DNA from 3 places in the Robbsia sp. KACC 23696 genome. Region 1 is predicted to be linked to each of the others. Evidence: riboswitches for the same ligand, from Rfam matches in the RefSeq annotation. Region 1 holds a riboswitch; each other region holds the start of a gene.
The links. A riboswitch is a leader RNA that binds a small molecule or an ion and turns the genes downstream of it on or off. The one in region 1 is predicted to bind cobalamin.
Positions count from the first base shown of each region.

Region 2: linked by a shared signal. The riboswitch ahead of ABEG21_RS02520 (HoxN/HupN/NixA family nickel/cobalt transporter) and the one ahead of ABEG21_RS17810 (CbtB-domain containing protein) in region 1 are both predicted to bind cobalamin.
Region 3: linked by a shared signal. The riboswitch ahead of ABEG21_RS15640 (TonB-dependent siderophore receptor) and the one ahead of ABEG21_RS17810 (CbtB-domain containing protein) in region 1 are both predicted to bind cobalamin.

Region 1 covers NZ_CP156627.1:673,298-680,992, reverse strand. The annotation lists gene ABEG21_RS17830 (multidrug efflux RND transporter permease subunit) at 1-750, shown strand, start outside; gene ABEG21_RS17825 (efflux transporter outer membrane subunit) at 833-2,440, shown strand; gene ABEG21_RS17820 (sugar transporter) at 2,513-3,718, opposite strand; gene ABEG21_RS17815 (histidine phosphatase family protein) at 4,065-4,697, opposite strand; cobalamin riboswitch at 4,815-4,970, shown strand; gene ABEG21_RS17810 (CbtB-domain containing protein) at 5,026-5,247, shown strand; gene ABEG21_RS17805 (CbtA family protein) at 5,260-5,997, shown strand; gene ABEG21_RS17800 (MFS transporter) at 6,098-7,321, opposite strand; gene ABEG21_RS17795 (hypothetical protein) at 7,318-7,686, opposite strand.
Region 2 covers NZ_CP156626.1:626,173-633,867, reverse strand. The annotation lists gene kdpA (potassium-transporting ATPase subunit KdpA) at 1-1,626, opposite strand, end outside; gene ABEG21_RS02545 (potassium-transporting ATPase subunit F) at 1,623-1,718, opposite strand; gene ABEG21_RS02540 (hypothetical protein) at 2,153-2,479, shown strand; gene ABEG21_RS02535 (dihydrodipicolinate synthase family protein) at 2,476-3,399, shown strand; gene ABEG21_RS02530 (hypothetical protein) at 3,403-3,741, shown strand; gene ABEG21_RS02525 (VOC family protein) at 3,826-4,212, shown strand; cobalamin riboswitch at 4,314-4,520, shown strand; gene ABEG21_RS02520 (HoxN/HupN/NixA family nickel/cobalt transporter) at 4,600-5,637, shown strand; gene ABEG21_RS02515 (hypothetical protein) at 5,928-6,110, shown strand; gene ABEG21_RS02510 (LysR family transcriptional regulator) at 6,127-7,038, opposite strand; gene ABEG21_RS02505 (EamA family transporter) at 7,132-7,695, shown strand, end outside.
Region 3 covers NZ_CP156627.1:173,286-180,980, reverse strand. The annotation lists gene ABEG21_RS15640 (TonB-dependent siderophore receptor) at 1-2,034, opposite strand, end outside; adenosylcobalamin (AdoCbl) riboswitch at 2,166-2,339, opposite strand; gene ABEG21_RS15635 (Ku protein) at 2,443-3,378, shown strand; gene ligD (DNA ligase D) at 3,378-6,092, shown strand; gene ABEG21_RS15625 (acetate kinase) at 6,074-7,234, opposite strand; gene ABEG21_RS15620 (phosphoketolase family protein) at 7,269-7,695, opposite strand, start outside.

The DNA of each region.
Region 1 (7,695 bases):
TACAACGGCTATACCGCTGCCGACGTCAATGGCGGACCGGCGCCGGGTTATTCGACCGATCAGGCGCAGGCAGCCGTTCGTCGGATTGCCGCGGAAACGCTGCCGCGCGGCTTCAAGTTCGAATGGACCGATCTGACGTATCAACAGGAATTGGCGGGGCATGCGGCATTCGTCGTCTTCCCTGTCAGCGTGCTGTTGGTGTATCTGGTGCTCGCTGCACTGTATGAAAGTCTGTTGCTGCCGCTCGCGGTGATCTTGATCGTGCCGATGAGCATCCTGTCGGCCTTGACCGGGGTCTGGCTGACGCACGGCGACAACAACATCTTCACGCAGATCGGTTTGATGGTGTTGGTAGGGCTGTCGGCGAAGAACGCGATTTTGATCGTCGAGTTCGCGCGGGAATTGGAGATGCAGGGACGCACGATCGTCCAGGCCGCGATCGAAGCCAGCCGGCTGCGACTCCGCCCTATCTTGATGACGTCGATCGCTTTCATCATGGGCGTGGTGCCGCTGGTGCTGGCCAGCGGGCCGGGTTCCGAGATGCGGCATGCGATGGGTATCGCGGTCTTTTTCGGGATGCTCGGCGTGACGCTGTTCGGTTTGATGCTGACGCCGGTGTTTTATGTCGTGCTGCGTAAGCTCACGCGCAAGGAGCATCTGGAAGACACGCATCATCGTCATCCGTCGATTCAGGGCGTGGAAGCGTCGTGGGGCGGAGAGACGGAACCGGCAACGCACAAATCGTCGTGATCCCCGGAGACGGGGTGAAGAGGGAAACAAAATGACAATGCACTATCTCAAGCGAACCATCGCGCCGCGGTTTGTTCGCCGCATGCCACCGATGGCGTTGTCGCTGATGACCGCGTGGGTCTTGAGCGCCTGCTCGATGGCGCCGCATTATGACAAGCCTGGCGTCGGCACGCCCACCGCCTTCAAGGAAAACGCCGTTCAATCGACCGATACGGCCTTGACCGATGGCACGCTGAGCGAGGCCGATAAGGCGCGGGCCGCACAGTGGAAGGTTGCGGCGCCGTCGGACCAGTTGCCGCGTGGCGAATGGTGGCGCATCTTCGGTGACGCCACGCTCGATGGCCTCGAGTCGCGTGCGTCGGCGGCGAGTCCGACCTTGCAGGCCGCCTTCGCGCGTGTCAACGAATCTCGCGCGACGCGGGACAGCGCACGGGCGGACCTGTATCCGTCGCTGGGCGCGGGCTTCGGCCCGACGCGGGAAAAGGTATCCGGGGCGTCGCAACTGCAACCGGACAATGTGACGATCCCGTCGCAGACGCTCTGGCGTGCGCAAGCGAGCGCTTCCTACGAAGTCGATCTATTCGGTCGTGTTTCCGACAACGTACGCGCGGCGCGCGCCGATGCCGAACAGAGCGACGCCTTGTATCGTTCGGTGTTGCTGACGTTGCAGGCGGATGTGGCGCAGCAGTATTTCGCCTTGCGTTCTCTCGACGCGGACCATGGCGTGCTTCGGCGAACCATCGCGCTGCGCAAGCAGGCTCTCGATCTCGTGCAGCGACGCTTCGACGATGGCGACATCAGCGAGCTGGATGTCGTTCGCGCGCGCAGCGAGTTGGCCAGCGCGCAGTCCGACGCGATGACGGTCGAACGCCAGCGCGCGACCGCCGAGCATCGGCTTGCCGTGCTGGTGGGCAGCACACCCGAGACCTTCACGATGCCCGACAGCCCGTTGCAGCAGGTGCAAGTGGCGGTGCCGGCCGGGTTGCCGTCGTCCTTGCTCGAACGGCGCCCCGATATCGCGGCGGCGGAACGGGCGATGGCTGCGGCGAACGCGCGGATTGGCGTGGCGAAAGCCGCCTATTTCCCGTCGCTGTCCTTGACCGGGACGGCGGGATTCGAAGCGGCGACGCTTGGCGATTTGTTCAAATGGTCCAGCCGTGCGTTCCTGCTCGGCCCACTTGCCGGCACGGCCCTGACGTTGCCGATCTTCGACGGCGGTCGGCGACACGCGCAGTTGGCGCAAGCCCGCGCGCGCTTCGACGAACAGGCGGCAAACTATCGCTCGCAGGTGTTGGATGCGTTCCAGGAAGTGGAAGACAGCCTGTCCGATCTCAGAATTCTGCGCACGCAGCGCGAGACGGAGGCGGTTGCCGTGCAGGCCTCGACGCGGGCAGCCAGTCTGTCGCGACGGCAATATGACGAGGGCGAGGTCGATTATCTGACGGTGATCGACGCCGAGCGGACGGCGCTGCAATCGGAGCGCACCGCCACGCAACTGGCCGGCGTGCAAGCGGCATCGACGGTCGCTTTGATTCGAGCGCTGGGAGGGGGGTGGGGAAGCGATACCGGAGAAGGCGCGAGTGGCGCCGGGGTGAAGCAGGGGAAAAGCGACGCCAGTGGCCAACCGATCGCCTCCGACAAGGTCCGCGCCGATCGGCCCGCGATTGCTCGGCTGGCAGCCGTCGAGTGATCGCGGCGATCGGCGCATGACGGAGGGCCGGCAGGACGCTGGCCGCTCCGCTGCGTTGCGGTACGCTGGCGATCAGCTCGTAGGCGCGCCGATCTGACGCGCGAAACGACGCGCCATGTAATAGACCAACGCGACGCCGAACAGGGCGACCACGCCGCCGCCAAAGCCGATATAGCGCATGCCGATATGCGCGGCCACGACGCTTCCTAACAAGGCGCCGCCGCCGATACCGACGTTGTAGATGCCGGAGAACATGGCCATCGCCACGTCGGTTGCATCGCGTGCCAATGCCAGTACCTTCGCTTGCAAAGACAGGCCGAAGCACATGATGGCGATGCCCCAGAACACGCTGAGCCCTTCCAGCAGATAGCTATTGCCGGAGAAGGGCAGCAACAGCAGCAGGCTGATCGTGATCACGAGGATCGCCGCGATCAATAAGGCAAACGGGAACTTTCCGCTCAGGCGATTGAACAGGAAAGAGCCGATCACGCCCGAACCGCCAAACAACAGCAGCAGCGCGGTGATCATCGGTCCGCTCAGGTGGGCGACGTCGCGCGCGAACGGCTCGATATAGCTGTAGCCGGTAAAGTGCGCGGTGACGACGAGGGCCGTCAAGGCATAGACGCACAACAGCGCCGGACGCTTGAACAAAATCGGCAAACTGCTCAAGGAGCCGGCGTTCTCGCTGGGCAGCAACGGTAGGGCGCGCGCCAACTGATAGGCGGCGACCGCCGCTACTGCCGCGATCGCGAGGAAGGTATACCGCCACCCCACCAGTTCGCCGAGCATCCGGCCAAGCGGGATGCCCAGGACCATGGCGAGACAGGTGCCGGTCGATAGCAGACTCAGCGCTTGCACATGTTTGCCCGGCGGTGCCACGCGGACGGCCAGGGAAGCGGTAATCGACCAGAACACCGCGTGCGCGAAGGCAATGCCGACGCGACTCAATTCCAGAACACGGAAGTTCCACGCGAAGCCGGACAGGATATGGCTGGCGATAAATACGACAAACAGGCCGATCAACAATTTGCGACGTTCGATCGACCGCGTCAGCAACATCATCGGCAACGACAACAAGGCGACCACCCACGCATACACGGTCAGGATCAGCCCGACCGCGGAAGGCGGCATGTCGAACGAGGTGCCGATGTCGCTCAGCAAGGCGACCGGAACGAATTCGGTGGTGTTGAAAATGAACGCGGCCAGCGCTAGAGCAATGACACCGCGCCAGTTATCGGTCGGGTCTTTGGGCGCCGCGTCGGTGGCGGAAAAGTCCATCAGTCAATCTCGGGCAGGAAAGTGTTGGCAACTGCCCATTGCGCAGCCGCGCGGAACTCGGCTTATCGGAACGCGGCGAACGGGGTCGCGACATGCTGCGCTGCAATGCGGGCAGCAGCCGAGTGTACGCCCGCTGCGCGCGCCCCGACAACCCGTCAATGGCGATGTAACCGCATACAGATACGACCGTTACAAATCGTCGCATACTCTCGTGTGACAAGCCGGTCTCGCGTCGGCAAAAACACGACAATGCCGTTAGTCGTGTCATGAGTCTTTTACGGGAGGGGATTATCCGAGTGTGACGCGTCGCGTGCTTAACGCGTCGCGCGATGCGTCATGTCGTGCGTCAGAGGACGAACATCGCGCCAGGCGCGACATCGAGTTGATGGAAGCTCTCGAGGCGCGCGCGGCGTGCCAACAAGACGGCGGCGCGCACCACCGTCGCGCTGGCGATCGCCAGAATCGGCAGCGCGTCGTCGCCGTTTTCGACGGTGTCCGCATCATCTTTCATCGTGCTGGCCAACCAGACCGTCATGCGGCGACGCACCGAGTCGAAAGAATCGCCACCGGGCGGTGCGAAGTAGGGATCGCGGGTCCAGGCCTGCAGGGCGGCGGGATCGTCCCGGCCGATTTGCAGCGCGCTTTTTCCGGCCCACGCGCCGAAATGCGGTGTCGAGAGCGTGCCGTCGATCGTAATCTGTTCCGAGGAAAAGCCCAAGGCGGTGGCGCTGGCGACGGCAATCGCCGACGGCGCGCAGTAGACGCGGACAAAGGCGCTGGTGAGCGCGACGAATGCCTCGCTCTCGCGCGCGGCGCGGAGCTCTTCCACGGCGCGGGCATCTAGTCCCTCCGATTCCGTGTCAAAGGCAGCGGCGTGACGCTGCCCGCGCAGCGCGGCCGTTTCATCCCGTTCGGGGAATAGGCCTTTGCGCATTGCCGGCGTCGATGCATGCGCCATCATGACAATTGCCCGTGCCATCCAAGTTGCTCCGGGCGTTCCATAGCGGAGCGCCGATCTCGTAGTGATAAGGGCCGACCCGTCGATCAGCCCGACCGACTTCGCCCGTCGGGCTGATCGACGCGCACGCGCGGCAACGCGTCGACGCGTTGCCGCGGCCTCATGCCGTAGAATACGCGAATTGAAAGGCGGAAGCCGGTGAGAACCCGGCGCGGTCGCGCCACTGTGTCCGGATCCGATACGCCAAGCGTGTGGATCCCGGAAGTCAGACCTGCCTTTCAAAAGATCGCGTCGTCGTCACGACGACGCGCTTTCCTTCAAACAGGGCGCACGACCCCAGGAAGATACGATGACTGAACATACCTTGTCGCAAACGATCGACACCGCCGCAGCGCCTGCTGCCATCCCGCTGCGCGATCTGCTTCCGTGGATCGTCTTCGGCGGCCTGCTGATGTTGATCGCGATCTATTTCGTCGGTGCGGAAGAGGGCGCTACCGCGCTGATTCCGGGCATGTACGTACACGAATTCGTTCACGATGCCCGGCATTTGCTCGGCTTCCCGTGCCACTAAGGGGACCGCGCCATGGTAGGTCGTCTTCTGGTACGCGGCATGATCGCGGGCATTGCCGCGGGTCTGTTCGCCTTCGGCGTAGGCAAGATCGTGGGGGAGCCGCAGGTGAATCGCGCGATTGCTTTCGAGAGCGCCGAGCATGCGCATGGCGGTGAGCACGAGGAAGAGTTGATCAGTCGCCAAGTGCAATCGGGTTTGGGCCTGGCAACCGGCGTGCTCGTTTTTGGGACAGCGGTGGGCGGCTTATTCTCGCTGACCTTCGCGTTTTGCTACGGTCGGGTGAAGGGTCTCTCGCCGAGATCATTATCGGCGTTGCTGGCGCTTGCCGCGTTTATCGCGCTGGTGATCGTGCCGACGTTGAAATATCCGGCGAATCCGCCTTCGGTTGGAGACCCCGACACGATCGGCTATCGCACCGGTCTGTTCTTCCTGATGCTGGCGATCTCGGTAACGGTCATGGTGTTCGCCCTGAGCGTGCGCCGCGCGGCGGTGGCGCGCTGGGGCGCCTGGAACGGATCGCTCGTGGGCGGTGCGGTCTATATCGCGATCGTCGCCGCCGTGCAGATGGGCTTACCCGCTATCAATGAAGTGCCGGCGACGTTCCCGGCCAGCACCTTGTGGCAGTTCCGTCTCGCCTCGATCGGTATGCAGGCCGTGGTCTGGACGGTATTGGGTTTGGTGTTCGGCGTGCTCGCTGAGCGGGTATTGCAGAAGCCCGCATTGCCGCTGACCGGGCGGCTGCGCACCTGATCGTCTTGCCGCGTCGCGATGCTTTTCGCGGCGCGGCGAATGGATCTTTACCTCTCGGTTCCGGCGGAACGCGCGTTCCGCGAGCCGAAAGCCCGTGCCGTCAGCGCGGGCCGATTTTTCCCTTCTTCCAGGCCCATGCGCCATACGCTGCTGCCGCGAAACCGCCGGCGGCGCCTACGGCCAGACCCCATCGCGCACCGAAATGGTCGGCGACCCAGCCCACCGTGGGCGCGCCCAGCGGTGTTCCGCCTAGCGCCACCGCGAGGCGGATTGCCATGACGCGGCCGCGCATCGCGGGCTCCGTCGACAATTGCATCAGGCTGGAGCTGCTGTTCGTCACCGTCAGCGCGGCAACGCCAACGACGACGAGCGCTGCTGCAAAGGCCCATTCATTGGGCGCGAGCGCGGCGGCGGTACAACCGATCCCGAATACCAGCGAGCCGATCATTACGATGCGAAAGCGCGGCAGCGCTCGCTTCGCGCCCAGGAAGGCGCCACTGATCGTGCCGACCGCCATTGCCGAAGACAGCAAACCGTAGTGGCCCGCGTCCAGATGGAAGACATTCACCGCCATCGTCGAAATGAATAGCGCGAAATTCAGTCCGAACGTGCCGATAAAAAACAGCATGATCAGTACTGTCGCCAGGTCACCGCGTGAGCGCACATAGCGAAAGCCCGCGACCAGACTGCCTTTTGCGCGGACAGCCCGTTCCTGCAGATGGAGCGATGCCGGGTCGAGACGCGACAGCGAGTACAGCACGGCGATGAAGGACAGCCCGTTCAGCAAGAACGCCCAGCCGGTGCCGACTGCTGCAATCATCACGCCTGCCGCTGCCGGGCCGATCATCCGCGCGGCATTGAACGACGTGGAATTCAAGGCGACGGCATTGGGCAGATCTCGGTCCCCGACCAGCGCCGACACGAAAACCTGGCGCACCGGCGCGTCGAAAGCCGTGGTGCAGCCGAATAGCAGCGCGAAGATATCGACTTCCCAGAGTTGCACCACGCCGGTGACCGTCAGCAGGCCAAGCAGTACGGCGAGCACGCCCATCGTCGATTGGGTGATCATCAGCAGTTTGCGCTGATCCATGTGGTCCGCCGCATAGCCGGTCAGCGGCAACAGAAGCATCTGCGGGCCAAACTGCAGTGCCATCACGACGCCGACGGCGGTGGCGTTGTGATGCGTCAATTGCGTAAGAACCAGCCAATCTTGCGCGGTGCGCTGAATCCAGGTGCCGATATTCGAGACGAGCGCACCTCCGGCCCAGACGCGGTAGTTACGGTTATACAGGGAGCGAAAGGCACTGTTGGACGGCGTGGTCATGCGTGGGGTTTCGCCTCCGCGTTGAGGGTGCCGCCATGAAAGCGACCAAAGTGACGCGCGGAGAATAGCGCAATGGCGAGCACGCCCAAAGCGAATGGCAGCGCGTCGGCCAGGTTGCGGATATCGAAGTCACCGACGTGCGCCAACAGCAGCCAGGCGAAGATCAGGTTGGCAAATCCCCACAGGACATTGATCGTCGATGAGGAGAGGCCTTCGCCAGGCGGGCTGGCAAACGGCGTCTGGAACGGACGGCCCATGACGCCCGAAACGAAATGGGGTATCGCATTGGTCGCGAACAAGCCGCCGAAAAACCAGGCGAGCGCATGCGCGGGAAAAAAAGAAAGGGCGTGGTGCAGCGAGGTCATGGCACAGCT
Region 2 (7,695 bases), on a different replicon from region 1:
CGCCAGTACCGGCACGATCCAGACGAAGCGACCGAACCACATCGCGATAGCCAGCAGGATGTTGTAGAAGGGCGTGTTGACGGTCAGGCCGCCAAACGCGCTGCCGTTGTTATTGGCCGCGGAGGAAAAGGCGTAGAGCACCTCCGAGAAACCATGCGGGCCGGGATTGGCGATGCCCGCGAGCCCGGCCGGCGCAAGTACGGCGATCGATGATCCGACGAGGACCAGGAAAGGCGTCAGCAGGATCGCCACGGCGACCATTTTCATCTCGTACGCTTCGATCTTTTTTCCGAGATATTCCGGCGTGCGGCCGATCATCAACCCGGCAACGAAGACGGCCAATACCGCGAAGGCCAGCATGCTGTAGAGGCCGGAGCCCACGCCGCCGAAAATCATCTCGCCCAATTGCATCAGCAGCATCGGCACCAGGCCGCCGATCGGCGTCAGGGAATCATGCGTGGCGTCCACCGCCCCGGTCGACGCCGACGTGGTTGCAACGGTGAAGATGCCGGTTTGTGCGATGCCGAAGCGCGTTTCCTTGCCCTCGGCGTTGCCGCCGGACTGCAAGGCGCTTGGCGTCTGATCGACATGCAGCGCGGCGAATGCCGGATTGCCGCTTTGCTCGGCATGCAGTTCGACGCCCAAGGCGATCGTGAAAGCGATCGTCATCGCGGCGAGAATTGCGATGCCTTGCCGCCTGTCGCCCACCATGACGCCGAACGTGACGCACAAGCCCGCTGGAATCAACAGCATGGCCAGCACTTGCAAGAAGTTTGTCAGCGGCGTGGGATTCTCGAAGGGGTGCGCCGAGTTGGCATTGAAAAAGCCGCCGCCGTTCGTTCCCAATAGCTTGATGGCTTCTTGCGAGGCAACCGGCCCGAGCGCAAGCGTCTGCTTGCTGACGGACGTATCCACCGTCTCGGGATTGCCGCTGGCGTCTTTCACCGGATTGCCTGCGCCATCCAGCTTCGGCGCCTGATATACCGTTGTCTGGAGCGTATCGATCTCTTTGTAAGGCGCAAAGGTTTGGATGACACCCTGGCCGACAAAGCACAACGCGACGACCACGGCGAGCGGCGCAAGGATGTACAAGGTAATGCGTGTGAGGTCGACCCAGAAATTACCGATCGTCCGCATCGTGTGTCGGGCAAATCCCCGGATCAACGCGACGGCGACCGCGATCCCGGTGGCGGCGGAGAGGAAGTTCTGCACCGTCAGCCCGACGACCTGCGACAGATAGCTCAGCGTGCTTTCCCCGCCGTACTCCTGCCAGTTTGTATTAGTGACAAAGCTGACCGCGGTATTGAACGCGCCATCAGGGCTCATCGGCCCCATCGCTTGCGGATTGAACGGCAGCCATTGCTGCAGTCGAAGCAATGCATAGAGAAACAGCGTACCGATGCCGCTGAACAGCAGGATGCAAACGGCATAGCGCTTCCACGACATTTCGGTATCGGGATCGACGCCTGCGATCGCGTATAAAACCTTTTCGATGGGGCGACCCAGCCGCCGCACGACAAACGACGAACCGTCCATGACCGCTGCGATATAGCGTCCTACCGGGTAGGCCAACAACAACAGCACGACGATAAAAACTGCGGATTGCAGCACGGTGTTGGCATTCATTGCAGATCCTCCGCACGCACCAGCGCATACACGAGGTAGAGAAAAAGCAGCAACGATGCGCCACCCGACATCCATAAAGTCCAGGCAGTCATATCAGCGACCTCCCGGGGTACGGCGCAAACGGTCGCAGCCGCGCACCAATAAGAGACAGACTACGCAAAAGCCGACGATGCCGGCCACGTAAAAGGCGTCCATTTTGCTTCGTTCCTTACACGAAAAAGTCGTGGCGATCCTGCGTATAAAGCGTATCAAGAGCAGCATAAAGATCGCGATAAGAAACAGGGCGAAGGTATAAAGAACGCATAAAGATTGATGTGCAAGGGCCCGTACGCCTCGCTGTCCACAAAAAATCGCCGCGTCCTTGATGCAAAGGGGCGCTTTTTTTACGCCAATTTGATGCACCCCGGCGCTACGATTCCGGCATCGCCTCTCTGCCTGTTGGCGCGTCAACGGGCTCCCGGAGGAAAGCGCGCATTGGATCGCATTCCTGCGCGATCCCGGCATGTGGCAACAGGAGGAATGAGTCATGCTTTCGTGGAACAAGACGCATGCGGTGCGGCGCCCTTCGCACGCCGCGCTACCCGCACCGTTCGATGCCTACATCATCGAAGTGGTCGCGCACGATCTCGCACCATCGCAACAGCGAATGCAACTGAAGCGCGTATTCGAATCGTCACTCGGTGCGACGGTGCGCGAGGCCACGCTGTTTCCTTCACGCATTCACTTCACGTTCGACGCCCCTGCCGCCGGCATGAAAGCGACCTTGCAACATCTGCTGTCGCTGATCCCCGGTGCAACTATCCAGCAAATTTACCCGCGGGAATTTGAATACCCGTCGCGACGGACAAAATGATGATTTCAGGTATATGGCTGCCGCTGGTCACGCCGTTTAAACATGGCGAAGTGGATCTGGCCGCACTGCAAAAGTTGATTCGATACTATGCAAAAACGGGTATCAGCGGCTTCGTCGCCTTAGGCACAACCGGCGAGTCGGCACTCCTCTCACCGGCAGAACGCCTCGCCGTACTGGAGACCTTTTTCGACGTAGTCCCAACCGGGATGCCGGTCTTTATCGGCGTAGGCGGCATGAGTACTGCGGAGATGTGCGACGCGATGTCGACCTATCGCGCCTTCGATCCGGCCGGCTATCTGATACCCGCACCCGCCTATATCCGTCCCGATCAAGACGGCTTGCTATGGCACTTTTCCACCATCGCGGACGCTGCAAAAAAACCGATCATCCTCTATGACGTGCCTGTGCGATCAGGCGTCGCATTGGCGCCCGAAACGGTCGAGAAGCTGCTTTATCGGCACGAGATCGTTGCGATCAAAGCGTGTGTCCCGGCGAGCTTCACCGCTTTCGGAAAATTACCGCTCAGCATGCTTTGCGGTACCGACGCCGCCTTGATCGAGTGTCTGCTGGCCGGCGGCAGCGGCGGCATTCTCGCAAGCGCGCATGTCTTCCCGGAGGCGCTCGTCGCAATCGACCGAGATATGCGCGGCGCGGCCGAAGGCGCCGCCCCCTACGGCATGGCGCGCCGACGCAGTGAGGCCTCGCTCGACTTCGACGCGCTCACCGACACGATTCGCCTGCTTTTCTCGACGAGCAATCCCACCGCGATCAAAGCGTGCCTGGCATTGGCCGGCTTAGCGCGCGCCGAAACCCGTCCGCCCTTGACGACGGCGTCCGACAAGCTGATGGAGCAGCTGTCTCGTGCCCTGTCCGTCACCCCCTCGGCGCTACGCCGGATGCCCTTGTCTGTTCTGGAGTAAGCGATGAACCGTTCTACGCCGCAAACCGCGCCGCTTTGCGCCGCACCCTCCTTGACGCCCGCCCGCGGGCTTGGCGATGCCGCCGCTGTCGCACAGCAACGCGTGTTTCTCGACATCACCCTGCAAAGCGACTGTCACGGCAAGGCCGGCTCGCCACGCGACCGGCTGAGTCAGTTGCTCCATTCCGCTTTGGGCGTGTACATCATCGGTACCAGCGTCGCGGGCGAAAACGTGGTCGTGCGTTTCGATATCGCCGCGGCCGACGTCGACTTTACGCTGCACATGCTCATCACGGCCTTGCCTGGCGCAATGATCGGCCGGCTCGTGTCGCGCGGCGTTTGAGCGGCGCTGCCCGTGACGCCGATCGAAGCGTGCCTCATGCGTTAAAATTGCCGCATCCTCCGCGATCGGACAAGGCACGCATCAGTGAATATTTCAGGCATCCACCACGCGGCAATCATCGCCTCCGATTACCCGCGCTCGCGCCGTTTCTATACCGAAGTCCTCGGATTGGAGATCGTCGCGGAGGTCTATCGCGCGCAACGCGACTCCTACAAGCTGGATTTGCGCCTGCCGGATGGCGCGCAGATCGAACTGTTTTCCTTTCCCTCGCCTCCGCCGCGCGTCAGCCGACCCGAGGCCTGCGGTCTACGCCACCTTGCATTCAGCGTGCCGGATCTGGAAGCAGCCGTGCAGTCATTACGACATCACGGCATCGAACCGGAGCCGGTGCGGGTGGACGAATATACCGGCAAGAAGTTTACGTTCTTTGCCGACCCGGATGATTTGCCGCTCGAGCTATACGAAGCGTAAGGTCCGCGCCCAGCTGGCAAGGCGACGCGTGCATATCGCGCCCGTGCGTCGATGTTTCGGGTCTTTATCGAGATACGCCCTTTCCAGCGCCCGGATCCCGCCGTATAGTGGCGATCGATGGTTCCATATCGGATTAAAAGGGAACACAAGGCGCGGAGGCGGCATGCCGCGGGCTTGTGGCTGCCCCCGCAACTGTGTGCGAGAAGCGCGCCGTCCTTGACTGCCACTGACACCGCAAGGTGTCGGGAAGGCCGACGGTGCGCGATGATCCGCCAGCCAGGAGACCTGCCGTCGAACCCGGGTCAGAGCGATGGCGTCGTGCGGGGTGCCGCGACGCCGTTGATGCGCGAATGCGCGGCTCTGGCAACCTGACCAATGAGTTTCGCCGTGCAAAACACGTCTTTGACGAGGGATGACGTCTCCCTTAAAGCCCGCATCCTCTCCGTTTTTTCGGTACTCGGCCTTTTCAATATCGGCACCTGGATATGGGCCTTTATCGCCCTCCACGGGCAGCCGCTATTACTCAGCGCCGCACTGCTGGCGTATGGCTTCGGCTTACGGCACGCCGTCGATGCCGATCATATCGCCGCCATCGATAACGTGACCCGCAAACTCATGCAGGACGGCAAGCGGCCCGTCACCGTCGGCTTCTTTTTTGCACTGGGCCACTCCGCCGTTGTCGTGATCGTCGCCTTGGGCGTCGCCATTGCCGCGTCTGCCTTGCAAAGCCGCGTGGATGCGTGGCGCACGATCGGCGGCATTCTTTCGACATCGGTCTCGGCGCTCTTTCTGTTCCTGATCGCCGCGATGAATATCGTGATCTTGCGAGGCGTCTGGAAGCGGTTCGACAAGGTGCGCCGCGGCGAGTCGATCGAGGCGGACGATCTGGATCTGCTGCTGAATAATCGCGGGTTGCTCGCGCGCTTGTACAAACCGCTTTTCCGGCTGGTGTCGCATCCCTTGTGGATGCTGCCATTGGGCTTCCTGTTCGGCCTGGGATTCGACACGGCAACGGAAGTCAGTCTGCTGAGCATGTCCGCCTCGCAGGCGGTACATGGCGTCTCGCTATCTCAAATTCTCGTTTTTCCGATGCTGTTCGCGGCGGGCATGTCTTTGGTCGATACGGCCGACGGCGTCCTGATGCTAGGCGCCTATCAATGGGCTTTCGTCAAACCGATCCGCAAGCTTTACTATAATCTGACGATCACGCTGGTATCGGTCGTCGTCGCCGTCATGATTGCCGGCATCGAAACGCTCGGGCTGTTGAACGACCAGTTCGGCTTTACTGGCGTGTTTTGGGATATCGTCGGCGCGCTGAACGATAACTTCAACGATTTAGGCTTCTTTATCATCGGCCTGTTCATCTTTGCGTGGGTGTCGTCGTTGGCGATCTATCGCTGGCGCCGCTACGATCGGCTTGCGTGATCATCCGCGCAACACCCTTCCTTAACGCAAGCGCAAGGCGACGCGATCGCCGAATTTTCGATGTCGATGGAGAACATGTCCGCACGGCCTTTATTCATAATCCAGATGGGGATCCCGCCCCTCGATGTAAGAGAGGCATACGGCGAACAGGCGGCGTGGGTGCGGCAAGCCTTGGCGAGTGGGCATCCCGAAATCATTGGCGTACAGCCGGAACGGGGTGAGAACCTGCCATTGCCCGCGGCGGTGTCGGGGGCGATCATCACCGGCTCCTGGTCGACAACGACAAGTCGATGTCCGTGCAGTTTCACCCCGAGTTCACCGTCGCGCTGATTCGACACTGTCTGACGCGACACCGGAACGCCTCATCTCGCAATGGCAACGCGCTGCCGCCAGAGACAACCGGCACGTCGGCATCGTCCGATACGCCCCACGCGCATCGCTTACTGCTGCGCTTCGTGGCGTCGCTCGCGTAGCGTGCCGCGTGCCTCGTCAGCCGCACACGCGACTGACAAGGAAATCCACGAAGAGGCGATGCCGCGCCGATAGATATCGCGTGCCGGGATAGAGCAACCATGCTGCGCCTTGCCACGGCGTGCGCAGCTCCCAATCGGTGAATATCGCTTCCAAGGCGCCCGAGCTCAGCGTATCGCCCACCATGAAATCCAGCATACAGGCAATGCCGAGGCCCGCCTTGGCCGCGTCCAGCCGCATCGGACTGTGATTGCACACATAGCGTCCGGCGACTTTCACGGAGACTTTCTCTGCGTCGCGGTGAAAATGCCATACATTGTCGTCCGGCGCTTCGCCCAGGAACACGCAACGATGGCCGGCCAACTCGCTGGGATGATCCGGGCGGCCGTACTCCTGGAAATAAGCAGGCGAGGCGCAGACCACTTGCCGCACTGGCGTCAACGGGCGCCCCGTCAAACCCTCGGGCGGCGTGTCGGTGATGCGAATCGTTAGATCGACGTCTTCCTGGAAGGGATCGATGACGCGATCGGTGACGATCAACTGGAGATCGACAAGGGGATAGCACTTCAGAAAGTCGATTGCGATGGGCTGCACGACCTTCACTGCGAACGCGCGCGGCACGCTCAGGCTGATTTTTCCTTGCGGTGCTTTCACGAATCGATCGCTCAGCGCCACGACCTCCTGACTCGCGCTCAGCATCGCGCGTCCGTGCGCGTACGCGGCCTGCCCCGCGTCGGTCAAGCGCAGCGAGCGTGTCGTCCGAACGAGAAGCTGCACACCGAGCGCATTTTCGAGACGTGCAATCTGCTTGCTCACCGACGATGGCGTCCGGCCCAGTTGCCGTGCAACCGCCGAAAAGCTTTCCGCCTCCGCGACTTTCGCAAAAACGGCGATGTCGGGCAGCAGCTGGATGCCGAGACTTGTGCTCACGGGGAATAAATGAAGTGCCTGAGAAGAGGATTATCACCGTTTAGGATGCCCCTGAGAATAGGTGCCGTCAACCACGTCATCTCAAAGGTCCGTATGAAGCTGCCAGCACGTTGCCAGACTGTCCATCTGGCGGAATGGATGTTGCTCCTGGTCGCCATTGCGTGGGGCAGTTCCTACAGCATCGCCAAACACGCGGTTACCTTTTATCCGGTGCTCGGCTTTCTGTGCATTCGCTTCGGGCTGACGTTTCTGCTGACCTCGCCCGCATTTTTGCGATTGCATCGAACCGACAAGGCCCGCGCGTTGAAAGTCGGCATGCCGTCCGGCATGATCTTGCTCGCCATTTTCGTGTGTGAAACCTTCGGGGTTGCACAGACGAGCGCCAGCAACGCGGCCTTCCTGATCAATCTCTGCGTCGTCATCACGCCCTTTGTCGAATGGGGGCTGCTTAAGCGCACACCCAGCGGTCGGGAGCGCGCGGCGGTGCTCGTCTCCGCGGTAGGCGCGCTCCTGATCACGCTCAATGGGGGGTTCTCATCGATCGGAACAGGGGACGTCTTGATTTTGGCCGCCGCCTGCCTGCGCGCGTTGATGGTGTGCGCGACAAAATGGCTGACGCGCGACAACGCCGTCTCGCCGCTTGCGTTGACGTCGATT
Region 3 (7,695 bases), 500 kb from region 1:
TACGCGCCAGGAAGCGCTGGCGTCGAGCAGCAGGTAGGCGGGAATGCGCACGCTATTGGCCGTGTCGCCGTAGCGGCTGCCGACATACCGCAGGCCGGCACCGACATTCCAGCCCGGCGTGAACGCCCAGTTCACCCAGACATTGGCGGTTTGCTGCGGCACGTTGAAGGGCACATTCCCGGCGCGGGAGACCGAGCTGGCGCCCACCGTTTCATCGAACGTATCGTAGCGGGCCCGTAGCACCGACGCGTTGGCATCGACGGACCAGCCGGCGGGCAATTTCGCGCTGCCGGTCCATTCGATACCGCGAGACGACTGCCTGCCGATCTGAATCGTTTGTGTCGGATCGTTCGGGTCGGTGCTGAGCAACTGGTTCTTGACGATTTGATAGAAAGCGAGGGTCCAGTCCGCTCGCCCGCCCGCCAGGATCTGTTTGATCCCGGCTTCCCACTGATGTCCGGTGGACAAGGCATAGGCGCTGCTGGCTTGGGACAAGCTGATCAAGGAGCCGACGCCATCGGAACCGGTGGTGTATTGCCCGTACAGCGTCAGCACCGGGGTCAGCGAAAACACCAGGCCGGTGCGCCAGCTGGTATTGGCAAAGGTGCGCTTGAACTGCGTGGCGGCCGTGGTCGCTGTGGCAAAGGTGTCGCGTCGGTAATCGATATGGTCGTAGCGTAGCCCGCTGACCCACGCCAGGCGATCGGTCAACTCGATGCGGTCTTCGGCAAAGAGGGCAGCTTGAGAGGTGCGCGTGCGAAACACCGGTCGGGTCGCATCGGTGCTACTGAACAGGCCCGGATCGAAGCCGCTTTGCGGGACGACGGAGCCGCCGTCGAACGGGGTGTTGCTGCCATCGACGAAGGTCACCGAATTGAACTCGCCGCCGATCACGAAGCGATTCTGTCGCCCCGCGATAGGCCCGTTCAGCGTGGCGTCCAGACGGTCGCCGATCTGCCGTTGATGATGCAGTATCTCGATATAGTCACTGCGCGCGACGCTATCGTTTGCCTGCAGCGCATAGCTTTCGGCGTCGCGCCAGTGTCGATCGATCAACATGCCATACAGCTGATTGCGTACCGTCAAGCCGGGTAATGCTTGCCACCGCGTATCCAGACGCGTCCAGCGATCGTAGTAGGCGATGTTCGCATCGGCGACGTTATAGTTCTGCCGCGTCAGCGCGGCAGAGAGCGCCCCGTCCCGCACCGGCACGCCGAAATAGGCCATCGGCATTTGCCGCGCATAGTCGAACGACAGCGTGAAACGCAGCGTCGGCGTCGCGTCCAGTTGCAGCGCGCCGCCCACCGCGGTCGTATGCGATTCACCGCGTAGCATCCAGCCATTGCTGCGCTCGTCGTTCAGATAAAAGCGATAGCGCAGCGGTGGCGTGCCGGGGTGCCCGGTGTCGATCGGTCCGGTCGTGTCGAATGCCACGCGCTTCTCGCCGTACGCGCCGACGCCTAGCAACAGCGTCGTGCTGCGCACGCGTTGCGGCAGCTTCGGGATGACATCGATCACGCCGCCCATGCCGCCCGCGCCGTTGAGTACCGAGGCGGGACCGCGCAGCACCTCGATGCGGTCGACGGACCAGGTATCGAACGGAAAGGTCACGGTGCCGGCGCCAACGAATAGCTTCGTGCCGTCGAACAAGGTCGTGATCGATTCCTGCCCGCTAAAACCGCGTACCGAGAGGGCCGTCCCCCCATTGCCGGGTGCAGCGTTGTTCGCGTAACCGGCCGCGCGGGTCACGGCGTCGAGCACGGTCGTGTCGCCGCGCGCGCGGATCGTGTCACCAGAGAGGGTATCGACGCTGGCGGGCGTATCCATGCTCGACATCCCGAGGCGACTGCCGGTGCCGATCGGCACGGCCAGGCGCTCGGTCTTGTCGGCGTCGCGCGGTGCCAGGACACGAACGGGCGGCAACGACGCGTGTTCCGCCACCGTTTCGTCGGCGTTGGCTGCGCGTAACACGCCGGCCGAGGCGAGCATGGCCAACACCGCCATCGCGGGTCGCGTGGGATGCCGCGGGGCCATCGGTGGCGCTTGGCGCCGGCAGCGCTTCGGCATGCCAAGCGTCGATCGACGTCGTGCGGGAAGAAAGGGAGACGCGGCAGCGGGTTCAGGCGCAAGGGCGCCTGTCCGCGAGCGGACAAAGGGATTCACGCAAATCGCTCCATGGGGTGACGCGCCCCGTTGGGTAGGGAAGAAAACGGTACGGAGCCAGGTCTGACTTCCAACGCGCAGCGAGGGGTTTTCCCATCCTGCGCGTTGGTCACAGTGGCGCGACCGCGCTGGATTTACACCAGCTTCCGGACTCCGCATAGCGCGCATTGTACTGTGCAAACGCGTCGGCGCAAGCGCCGTGACCAGATCAGGCATAAAGATTGCGCCATGGCCCGACTTAGCACGGACTTTCCTTCTACAACGACAACAAGGAGTGCGATGGCCAAGATTCTGTGGAAAGGCGCGATTGCGTTCGGCCTCGTGCATGTCCCGGTTCAGCTCTATCCGGCCACGCGGGGCTCGAAGCCGTCATTCCATTTGCTCGACGAACGCTCGCTCGATCCCATCGGCTATCGTCAGTACAACAAGCGGACGGGGAAAGAGGTCCCTCGGGACAAGATCGTGCGCGGATTCGAGTATGAAAAAGACCAATACGTCGTGCTGAGCGACGACGAGTTGAAAGCGGCGAATCCGAAATCGACGCAAAGCATCGATGTCGTGTGCTTCGTCCCGGCCTATCAGGTCAACTTTCTCTATCTCGATACGCCGTATTTTCTGGCACCGGACAGCCGCGGCGAGAAGGTGTACAAGATGTTTCGCGAAGCGTTGGACGTCTCCGGCAAGATCGCCATCGCCTTGGTCGTCATGCATGAGCGTCAACATCTGTGCGCCCTCGTGCCGACGCCAGAGGGGTTGTCCTTGACGACTTTGCGTTGGGCGGAAGAAGTCCTGGATGCCGGCGACGTCGGCGATATGGGCGCCAGAAGTTGGCGCGATGCAAGCGTCAGCGCGAAGGAGCGAGAGATGGCGGTGCGCCTGATCGACGATATGAGCGCGGATTTTACGCCCGACGAATACAAGGACACGTACCGAGACGACGTGCTCGCGCTGGTCGATCGAAAGGTGCGTGCCGGCAAGACGAAGACCGTCGAAGCGGTACCGGCGGCCGGTGACGACGACAACGGGCGGGGGGCCGATATCCTCGATCTTACGGCGTTGCTGAAGCGCAGCCTCGGTCAGCGCGGTCGCGGCAGCGCTGCTGCGGACGAGCCGGATGACGACGGCAAGCCGGATACGTCGCGACGCGGCGCGGGAGCAAAGAAAGCCTCCAGTAGAAAGACGACGACGCGCAAGACCGGGACAGGAGGGCGGTGATGGCCGACAATCTGGCGACGTATCGGGGCAAGCGGCGCTTTAGCGGCGAGGCAGCGACGCGAGAGCCGGAAGGTGGCCGCGCCTCGCGTGCCAGGAAGGCCGCCAACGAGGGTCTGCGCTACGTCGTCCAGGAACATCACGCGCGAAATCTGCATTACGACTTCCGTCTCGAATTGGATGGCACCTTGAAGTCGTGGGCGATCCCGAAAGGGCCGAGCGAGGACCCCAAGGTCAAGCGGCTCGCGGTCCATGTCGAGGATCACCCGGTGGAATACGGTGCTTTCGAGGGCACGATTCCGAAAGGCCATTACGGCGCGGGCGACGTCAAGATTTGGGATCATGGCTCGTGGGAGCCCGAGGGCGGTATCGCCGCCGCGCGAAAAGGATATGCGGCTGGCAAACTGACCTTCCGGCTTCATGGCGAACGGCTGCAGGGTAGGTGGGCGCTGGTCCGCACGCGCATGCACGGAAAACAGGCGCAATGGCTGCTGTTGAAAGAACGCGAGGCCGAGGCGAGCGCGGACGCCGCGTCAGCCGAAACCGCCGCGTCCGCGCCGCCCGCCAAGACGGCAAAGCGCGCAAAGCCCGGCAAGCCCGGCAACGGCAAGCCGACCCAGGCGGACGACTGGCGCGCCATTTGGGAAAGGGTAAAGACGCAGGGTCGGCGCGCCGCTTGTCCGGAGACGATGAAGCCGCAACTGGCGACCTTGGTCGATAGCGTGCCCGGCAGCGGCGAATGGTCGTACGAAATCAAATTCGACGGCTATCGTATCGTCGCGCAGGTGCGCGCTTCCGCGACCAAGGCGAAGCGCCGCGCAGGGCCGGTCAGCGTGCTTTACACGCGAGAGGGCAACGATTGGACGGCAAAGCTGCCTGAGCAGGCCGCGGCGTTGAGCGCGTGGACCGAGGCCATCGGGGAGCGATACGGCAGCGCCATTCATGGCGCGTGGTTCGACGGTGAGGCCGTGGCCTTTAATAAGGAAGGCGTTCCGGATTTCCAATCATTGCAGAATGCGTTCGATGCGCATCGCAGCAGCCATATCGTTCTGTATCTGTTCGATCTGCCCTATTTCAACGGATACGACTTGCGGGAAGTGCCGTTATCGGAGCGACGTGCCCTGTTGCGCGCCTTGCTTGCCGAGATCCCGGTCCCGGACCTATTGCGGTTTTCCGAGGACTTTGCCGCACCGCCCGCGCAATTGCTGTCGCATGCGTGCGCGCTGTCACTGGAAGGGGTCATCGGCAAGCGGACCGACAGCGCCTACCGTGCCGGGCGGGCGCCCAGTTGGATCAAATTGAAATGCCGACGTCGACAGGAGTTCGTCATCGCGGGCTTTACCGAGCCGGCGGGTTCCCGTTCGGGCGTCGGTGCCTTGCTGCTGGCGGTGTATGACAAGACGAATACGGGGAAGGGTAAGGGCAAGCCGACACTGCAGTACGCCGGGCGCGTCGGGACCGGCTTCGACGCGGCGATGCTGAAGGCCTTGCGTGCCAAGCTCGACGCACTCGAGAAGAAGCACGGATCGGCGACGGCTCCGGTGAGCAATCCCCCCGCGTCGCGGGCCGGCGGCAAGGTGCACTGGGTGACGCCGACCTTGGTCGCCGAATGTGCGTTTGCCGAATGGACGCGCGATGGCGTATTGCGCCAAGCCTCGTTTATCCAATTGCGAGATGACAAGTCAGCGAAAGACATCGTTCGGGAGGACGCCGCCGTGCAACCCGCTTCCGCCAAAGCATCGAAAAAGACCGCCGTCGCCAAGGCGTCGGCGCTGGAAAAAGAAGCAAGCGGCTTCAAAGGCAACGACGTCATTGCAGGCGTTCGCGTGACCCATCCTGACCGGGTGGTCGACAAGCAGAGCGGTGCCCGGAAGATCGATCTGGTGCGCTACAGCGAATGGATCGCGCCATGGCTTTTGCCGGAATTGAAGCAGCGGCCGGTATCGTTGATGCGCGTCACCGGCGATATCGACGGCGAGTCGTTTTTCCAGAAGCACGCGCCCAAGCAATCGATACCGCACGTCACGCAGCATGCCGATTTGGACCCGGGGCATCCCCCCTTGCTGACCTTGGATAGCGTCGACGCGTTGGTGGGGGCGGCCCAGATGGGGGCGATGGAACTGCATACGTGGAACGCGCGCGTGGACAGTATCGAAAAGCCCGATCGCATGATCTTCGATCTGGACCCGGGCGCCGGCTTGCCGTGGGCGCGAATGATCGAAGCCGCGCGGTTGACGCATACGATCTTGGAGGAGATCGGCCTGAAGGCCTTTTGCAAGACCAGTGGCGGCAAAGGTTTGCATATCGTCGTGCCCTTGACGCGACACGCGAGCTGGGAGCTTGTTCGCGACTTTGCGCAATCCGTCGCGCAGCATCTGGCGAAAACATTGCCCGATCATTTCATTGCAAAAATGGGAGAAAAGAATCGCAAGGGCAAGGTTTTTGTCGATTATCTCCGCAACAACCGGGGCGCGAGCACGGTGGCGGCATTCTCGCTACGCGCACGCCCCGGACTAGGTATTTCGGTGCCGATCACGTGGGACGAGCTTGCATCGATACGCGGCGGCGATCATTGGACGCTGGAGACGATCCCAGAAAGAATGGCGCAATGGCCCGATGCCACCGACGGCAAAAAAGGGCCCTGGCACGGCTATGCGACGGCACGGCAACGCATCACTGCCGAGATGCGCAAGCGGCTTCAGCCTAGCAAGGACTGAACGTGCGCGGCCATTTGCTTGTTCTCGTCGGACGCCACGACGCGGGTCTCGAGCGATAGGAATCCTAGCTTGTCGGCGATACGTTCGCGCAGCGCCGCGCTATGTTCACCGACGCCGCCAGTGAATACCAATAGGTCGACACCGCCCAATATCGCCGCGAAGGAACCTACCGCTTTTGCCACGGCCGTGACGAAATACGTCAGCGCGAAGGCGGCCGTTGCATCGCCTTTATCCGCCGCTTCCTGGATGACCTGTACGTCGCTGCTGAGCCCCGACAAGCCTTTCAAGCCGGATTGCCGGTCCAACAAGGTTTCGAGCTTGTCGGCGTCATAGTCGTGTTCGCGCATCAGATACAGCAGGATCGTCGGATCGAGATCGCCGCTGCGGGAACTCATCGGAATGCCGCCGGTCGGCCCGAGCCCCATCGTGGTATCCATCGGCTTAGCGTCTTGCAGTGCAGCTAAACTAGCGCCGCTTCCCAGATGCGCGATGACGGTGCGCGCCGGAATCGACTCGCCCAGCGTCGCGACGGTATGTTCGTACGACAAGCCGTGAAAGCCATAGCGGTGCAGGCCGTTCTGACAGAGCGCCTCGGGCAGGGGGAAGCGCTTCGCGACGGCGGGTAGTCCGTTATGAAAGACGGTATCGAGACAGGCGAAGTGCGGCACGCCGGGGAAGCGCGTGCGCGTTGCATCGATCAAGGCCAGTTCGATCGGTAAATGCAAGGGCGCAAAGGGCATTGCCTCTTCGAGCAATTTCCGCGTCCTGTCGTCGATCGGGCCGTGCTTGGTGATATCGGGGCCGCCGTGAACGATCCGATGCGCGATCGCATCGGGCCGTGTTGCCCACCGTTGACCCGCCGCCGCTTTCTCTACCGCTTGCAATGCGGCATCGAATGCGCTCGGCTGATCCGGCCACCGGCCCTGTGTCTCGTTGCGGCTTTGCGCTTCCGGCTTACTTTCCGCACCGTTTGCCCGCGCCTGATCCGTGAAAAGCGTGATCGTCAGCGTGCCGGCATCGCTGCCGATGCCTTTCATGTCCGCTTTGCAAAGTGGCACCGGTTGCGCGCCGCCGATACGGAACCAGGCGAGTTTCAACGACGAGGAGCCACTGTTGACGGTCAATACCGCGGCATCTTGCATGGAATCCTCCGGTTAGGGTTGCCGTCGTCGCGTATCAAGCCGATTTCCATTGCCAGTGCTTGATTTCGGGCAGATCGTCGCCGTGCGTCGACACGTATTCGCGATGACGGTCTTTCAGCGCCGCGATGCGTTCCGCGGCGGCTCTCCATTCGGGCTTATCGGCACGCGCGTGTCGCAACGCCGCGGCAGCCAGCGAATAGCGATCGATCTCGTTCAGGACGCACATATCGAAGGGCGTCGTCGTCGTCCCGTGCTCCTGATAGCCGTGCACGTGGAAGTCGTGCTGATTCGCTCGCTTGTGAATCAATTGATGGATAAGTGGCGGATAGCCATGGAAGGCGAACACGACTGGCGTGTCCTCGCCGAACAGCTTGGAGAAACGTTCATCCGGCATGCCATGCGCATGTTCGTTGGGTTCGAGCAGGGACATCAGGTCGACGACATTCGTCACCTGAATACGC